DNA from 3 places in the Enterobacter dykesii genome. Region 1 is predicted to be linked to each of the others. Evidence: predicted binding sites of a transcription regulator. Region 1 holds the regulator's gene; each other region holds the start of a gene.
The links. Region 1 encodes Fur, which represses iron uptake genes when iron is present. Its sites were predicted from a motif close to ATAATAATGAGAACNACTATCAA; they were not measured.
Positions count from the first base shown of each region.

Region 2: the regulator Fur is predicted to act here: its motif matches at 1,097-1,119, upstream of F0320_RS15480 (Nramp family divalent metal transporter).
Region 3: the regulator Fur is predicted to act here: its motif matches at 1,239-1,261, upstream of feoA (ferrous iron transporter A).

Region 1 covers NZ_CP126604.1:1,226,164-1,228,435, forward strand. The annotation lists gene chiP (chitoporin ChiP) at 1-386, shown strand, start outside; gene chiQ (ChiQ/YbfN family lipoprotein) at 434-763, shown strand; gene fur (ferric iron uptake transcriptional regulator) at 858-1,304, opposite strand; gene fldA (flavodoxin FldA) at 1,595-2,125, opposite strand.
Region 2 covers NZ_CP126604.1:3,256,641-3,258,912, reverse strand. The annotation lists gene F0320_RS15485 (NupC/NupG family nucleoside CNT transporter) at 1-812, opposite strand, end outside; gene F0320_RS15480 (Nramp family divalent metal transporter) at 1,159-2,272, shown strand, end outside.
Region 3 covers NZ_CP126604.1:4,182,483-4,184,754, forward strand. The annotation lists gene F0320_RS20050 (Tex family protein) at 1-982, shown strand, start outside; gene feoA (ferrous iron transporter A) at 1,302-1,529, shown strand; gene feoB (Fe(2+) transporter permease subunit FeoB) at 1,560-2,272, shown strand, end outside.

The DNA.
Region 1 (2,272 bases):
ATATCTGGTGGGATAACCGCTCAGACTTCAACGCCGACGGCGAGAAAGCGGTCTTCTTTGGCGCAATGTATGACCTGAAAAACTGGAACCTGCCTGGCTGGGCGGTGGGCGCTTCTTACGCTTACGCCTGGGACGCAAAACCTGCCGATATGGCCACGCCGGATGCATACTACGATCCCAACTATCGCCTGAAAGAGTCTGCGTACAGCCTCGATGCTATCTATACCCTGCAGGATGGCCGCGCGAAAGGCACAATGTTCAAACTGCACTTCACTCAGTATGACAACCACTCAGATATCCCGAGCTATGCAGGCGGTTACGGCAACATCTTCCAGGATGAGCGTGACGTGAAATTCATGGTTATCGCCCCATTCACCATCTTCTGATGAACGCCCCGGCGGGCCGAGTCCCGCCGGTATGGAGACTGCATATGATGAAAAAAATCGTAATCGTCGCGTTGCTGGCATCAGGGCTGGTGGCGTGTGCTCAGAGTGAGGCGCCGAAAGAGGACTCCCGTCTGAAGGAGGCCTATAGCGCCTGTATAAATACTGCGGAAGGATCGCCGGAGAAAATTCAAGCCTGTCAGAGCGTGCTGAACGTGCTGAAGAAAGAGAAAGCGCACGAGCAGTTCGCGACGCAGGAGAACGTCCGCGTAATGGATTACCAGGCCTGTATCCAGGCGCGTAAAACCGGTAACGATCAGGAAGTTGCGAAGCGTTGCGACCAGATTTGGAAAGAAATACGAAGCAATAACAGTAACTAATTCGCTGTTATCATGCCCGGTGGCGCTGCGCTTACCGGGCTTTTTTCAGGCAAAAAAAAGCCAACCTTGCGGCTGGCTCAGAGTATGAATCTTATTATTTCGCGTCGTGCGCGTGGTCGTCTTCGCGGCAGTCGCCTTCAGCGCAGTGACCGTAAAGGTACAGGCTGTGGTTCGTCAGGCGGATGCCATGACGCGCCGCGATTTCACGCTGGCGCGCTTCGATGGAATCATCGCTGAATTCAATGACCTTGCCGCAATCGAGGCAGATCAGGTGATCGTGGTGCTGCTGCTGGGTCAGTTCGAAAACGGATTTACCGCCTTCGAAATTATGACGGGTAACAATGCCCGCGTCATCAAACTGGTTCAGCACGCGATAGACGGTAGCCAGCCCAATCTCTTCACCCATGTCGATAAGACGTTTATAAAGGTCTTCCGCACTGACATGGTGATTGTCTGGACCCTGAAGCACTTCAAGGATTTTTAACCGAGGAAGCGTAACTTTCAGGCCAGCCTTCTTTAATGCGGTATTGTTGTCAGTCATGCGGAATCTGTCCTGTTGCTAAACGATTCACTTCTGTGGGAAGTGACAGAAAATGCACCCGGGATAATGCGTCTCATTATAGAACTGCCATGGCTAAATGAAAACTGCAAGTCTCAGGCAAAATATGCTTATAAAAACGTGGTATCACCAACAAACTTGCTCAATGGAAAACCACGTTTTATCAGGGAGACATTGTACAGGTCTGGGCGAAAAAGTTAAAAGATTGTAGCGATTAATTTAATCGGTTTGACCTGGGGCATGGGCGCAACCGCAGTTGCGCCGCGATAAAATCAGGCGTTCAGAATATCATCCAGGTGCAGTTCTTCACGGATCTGCTTCACCCATTTCTCAACGCGCTCTGCTGTGAGCTCTGGCTGACGGTCTTCGTCAATGGCCAGACCTACGAAGTGATCGTCATCAGCCAGGCCTTTGGACGCTTCAAAGTGGTAACCGGCGGTCGGCCAGTGGCCTACGATCACTGCACCGTTCGGCTCAATGATATCGCGGATGGTACCCAGCGCGTCACAGAAGTATTCGGCGTAGTCTTCCTGGTCACCACAACCGAACAGCGCGACCAGCTTACCGTTGAAGTCCACTTCTTCCAGCGTCGGGAAGAAATCATCCCAGTCGCACTGGGCTTCACCGTAGTACCAGGTTGGGATACCCAGCAGCAGAATGTCATAGCCTTCCAGATCTTCTTTGCTGCTCTTGGCGATGTCATGCACATCAGCAACGTCTTTACCGAGCTGTTTTTGAATGTTTTTTGCGATATTTTCGGTATTGCCGGTATCACTGCCAAAGAAAATGCCGATGATTGCCATGAGTAAAATAACCTCTTGAAACTTAATAGTATGGTGGCGCAATTCGGCCACGGATAAGGGCAATAATAGCAGAACTGGCAACCCTGCGGAAACAGCTATCGCGCAGGACTGCACTCTGTGCTACATGAAAAGGGCGTTAAAGGGGAT
Region 2 (2,272 bases), 2.0 Mb from region 1:
AACAGGGCGTTCAGCGCAGAAATCAGCGCAATGAAGCCGATCAGCATGGCGGCAACGATAATCGCCACTTTGAAACCGGCCAGAATGTACTCACCCAGCATTTCGAAGAAGCTCTGGCCTTCGTGCAGGTTAGACATCTGGATGTTCTCTTCGCTGGCATCAACGCGGTACGGGTTGATCAGCGACAGAACGATAAAGGTGCTGAACATGTTCAGAACCAGCGCCGCAACAACATACTTTGGCTCCAGCATGGTCATATACGCGCCCACGATAGACATGGAAACGGTAGACATTGCGGTTGCCGCCATGGTGTACATGCGGTTGCGGGACATTTTGCCGAGAATATCTTTATACGCGATGAAGTTCTCAGACTGACCGAGGATCAGGGAACTGACGGCGTTGAAGGATTCCAGCTTGCCCATGCCGTTCACTTTGGACAACAGGAAACCAATTCCACGAATAACGAACGGCAGAACGCGGATGTGCTGCAGAATACCGATCAGCGCGGAGATGAAGACGATAGGGCAAAGAACCTTCAGGAAGAAGAACGCCAGGCCTTCGTCGTTCATTTTACCGAAGACAAAGTTGGTCCCTTCATTGGCGAATCCGAGCAGTTTTTCAAACATTTCGGAGAAGCCTTTCACGAAGCCGAGGCCTACGTTGGAGTTCAGGAAGAACCACGCAAGTAATACTTCAATGACCAGCAGCTGGACAACATAACGGATACGAATCTTTTTGCGGTCTGTGCTGACCAGCAATGCAAGTGCAGTAACGACAACAAGTGCCAGGACAAAATGAAGGACGCGGTCCATATTTGCTCCAAATATGAGGCAGGTTTAATTTTCGTGCACATTCTATGTAACAAGCGAAAAGAAAACGAGATCGAGGACACACTATAGTTACATCCTGTGACGAGTCTCAAAAATAGTGATCCACAATACATTTTTGTTATGTTAGGTAAATGAGTGAAAAGTTAAGTTTGTGTGCTAGTCTTCACAAAAGCGCGCGCAATTCAGTTTCTGTTTGAACGCCCACTTACCCGCCCGTCTATCGTTCAAAGCTATCAGAGAAATCACTGTAAACATCATAAATGATCTTGATAATCATTCTCATTTTGATAGCATTAAACATAGCAAAGGCTATATTTCAGAGGCAGAAATGACAAACAGTCGCGTAGAGGGTAGCAGTGGCAGAGCCGCGCGCAAGTTGCGGTTCGCATTAATGGGACCTGCGTTCATCGCTGCCATTGGCTATATCGATCCAGGTAACTTTGCGACCAATATTCAGGCCGGGGCCAGCTTCGGCTATAAGCTGCTTTGGGTGGTCGTCTGGGCTAACCTGATGGCGATGCTGATTCAGATGCTCTCTGCAAAGCTGGGAATTGCCACGGGTAAAAACCTGGCAGAGCAAATTCGCGACCATTATCCGCGTCCGGCCGTCTGGCTCTACTGGGTTCAGGCGGAAATCATCGCCATGGCCACAGACCTCGCTGAATTTATCGGCGCAGCGATCGGCTTTAAACTGATTCTGGGCGTGTCGCTGTTGCAGGGGGCGGTACTGACCGGGATTGCCACTTTCCTGATCCTGATGCTGCAGCGTCGTGGTCAAAAACCGCTGGAGAAGGTTATCGGCGGTCTGCTGCTGTTTGTCGCGGCGGCCTATATTGTCGAGCTGATTTTCTCACAGCCGAACCTGGCGCAGCTCGCTAAAGGAATGGCAATCCCAAGCCTGCCAACCTCGGAAGCAGTGTTCCTGGCCGCTGGGGTACTGGGGGCGACCATCATGCCGCATGTGATTTACCTTCACTCCTCGCTGACCCAGCATCTCCATGGTGGAACGCGCAAAGAGCGTTACTCCGCTACCAAATGGGACGTGGCGATTGCCATGACCATCGCGGGGTTTGTCAATCTGGCGATGATGGCTACCGCTGCCGCCGCTTTCCACTTTAACGGCCACACCGGTATTGCCGATCTCGACCAGGCCTATCTCACGCTTGAGCCCTTACTGAGCCATGCTGCCGCCACGATATTTGGTCTCAGCCTGGTGGCTGCCGGTCTTTCTTCTACGGTGGTGGGCACGCTGGCAGGCCAGGTGGTGATGCAGGGGTTTGTCCGCTTCCATATTCCGCTGTGGGTTCGTCGCTCCGTTACCATGCTGCCGTCATTTATCGTGATTCTGATGGGGCTCGATCCTACGCGAATTCTGGTTATGAGCCAGGTGCTGCTGAGCTTTGGTATCGCGCTGGCGCTGGTGCCGCTGCTGATCTTTACCA
Region 3 (2,272 bases), 1.6 Mb from region 1:
GCAGGATCCGCTGGCGGAGCTGGTGAAGATCGACCCGAAATCCATCGGCGTGGGCCAGTATCAGCACGACGTGAGCCAGACTCAGCTGGCGCGCAAGCTGGATGCGGTGGTGGAAGACTGCGTAAACGCCGTCGGCGTGGACCTGAACACCGCCTCCGTTCCCCTGCTGACCCGCGTGGCGGGCTTAACCCGCATGATGGCGCAGAACATCGTCGCCTGGCGCGATGAGAACGGCCAGTTCCAGAACCGTCAGCAGCTGCTGAAGGTGAGCCGCCTGGGGCCAAAAGCCTTTGAGCAGTGCGCGGGCTTCCTGCGCATCAACCACGGCGATAACCCGCTGGATGCCTCCACCGTTCACCCGGAAACGTACCCGGTTGTCGAGCGTATTCTGGCTGCCACCCAGCAGGCGCTGAAAGATCTGATGGGTGACAGCAGCGCCCTGCGCAACCTGAAAGCCGTTGATTTCACCGACGACAAATTTGGTGTGCCAACCGTCACCGACATCATCAAAGAGCTGGAAAAGCCGGGCCGCGATCCGCGTCCTGAGTTCAAAACGGCGACCTTTGCTGACGGAGTGGAAACCATGAACGACCTGCTGCCCGGCATGGTGCTGGAAGGCGCGGTGACCAACGTCACCAACTTTGGCGCGTTTGTGGATATCGGCGTGCATCAGGACGGTCTGGTGCATATCTCATCTCTTGCCGACAAGTTCGTTGAAGACCCGCACACCGTGGTCAAAGCGGGCGACATCGTGAAGGTCAAAGTGCTGGAAGTGGATCTGCAGCGCAAGCGTATCGCGCTAACCATGCGTCTGGACGAGCAGCCGGGCGACACCAACGCGCGCCGTGGCGGCAATGGCGGAGGCCGCGAACAGCAGCGTCCGGCCGCGAAAGCGGCAAAACCGCGCGGACGTGATGCTCAGCCTGCTGGCAACAGCGCGATGATGGATGCGCTGGCGGCTGCGATGGGTAAGAAACGCTAAGGTTGTCAATGCCCGGTGGCGCTGCGCTTACCGGGCCTACGGTTTTGTAGGCCGGGCAAACGCAGTGCCGCCCGGCAAGCAGGGCGCAGCGAATTAAAATAAATAGAATGTAGCCATATTTAAACCACGAATTATCACCCCGTTAACAAATACTCTTCTTTTCGTTTTCCAGGCCATTCAGCAAATATTGAGCCAGGTCAAACAGGTCGTAAATTAATACCGCAAACAACATTCCGTCACAGTTTTAATATTGCTGATAAAAACTATTCTCATTATCATCCCATAGTAGATAATTTAACCTTTCGTGGAATCAGGCGTTATGCAATTCACTCCAGACAGTGCATGGAAAATTACCGGTTTTACCCGCGAAATTAACCCAGCCTATCGGCAAAAGCTGCTGTCGCTGGGCATGCTGCCCGGCTCGTCATTTCAGGTCGTGCGCGTGGCGCCGCTGGGCGACCCGGTTCATATTGAAACCCGCCGCGTGAATCTTGTACTGCGTAAGAAAGACCTCGCGTTAATAGAAGTTGAAGCCTTATCCCGATAACAAGCCAGCGGTTTCAGTGAGTCTAAAAAAATGAAAAAGTTAACTATTGGCTTAATTGGCAATCCTAATTCCGGCAAGACTACGCTTTTTAACCAGCTCACCGGAGCACGCCAGCGCGTGGGCAACTGGGCGGGCGTGACGGTTGAGCGTAAAGAGGGTCAGTTCACGACAACGGACAACCAGGTGACGCTGGTTGACCTTCCCGGTACCTACTCCTTAACCACCATTTCGTCGCAAACCTCGCTCGATGAGCAGATTGCCTGTCACTATATTCTTGGCGGCGACGCGGACCTGCTGATCAACGTGGTCGACGCCTCCAATCTCGAGCGTAACCTGTATCTGACGCTGCAGCTGCTGGAGCTGGGTATCCCCTGCATCGTGGCGCTCAACATGCTCGACATTGCGGAGAAACAAAAGCTGCGCATCGACGTCGATGCCCTCTCCGCGCGCCTGGGTTGCCCGGTCGTTCCGCTGGTTTCGACGCGCGCTCGCGGTATTGATGCGCTGAAGCTGGCCATTGACCGTCACCAGGGAAATCATGACATTGAGCTGGTGCATTACGCGCAGCCTCTCCTGCGCGAAGCCAACGTGCTGGCGCAGGAGATGGACAACAGCATGCCAGCGAAACAGCGCCTGTGGCTCGGCCTGCAGATGCTGGAAGGGGATATCTACAGCCGCGCCTACGCCGGACATGCGGCAGATAAGCTGGACGCGACGTTGGCCCGTCTTAGCGACGAGCTGGA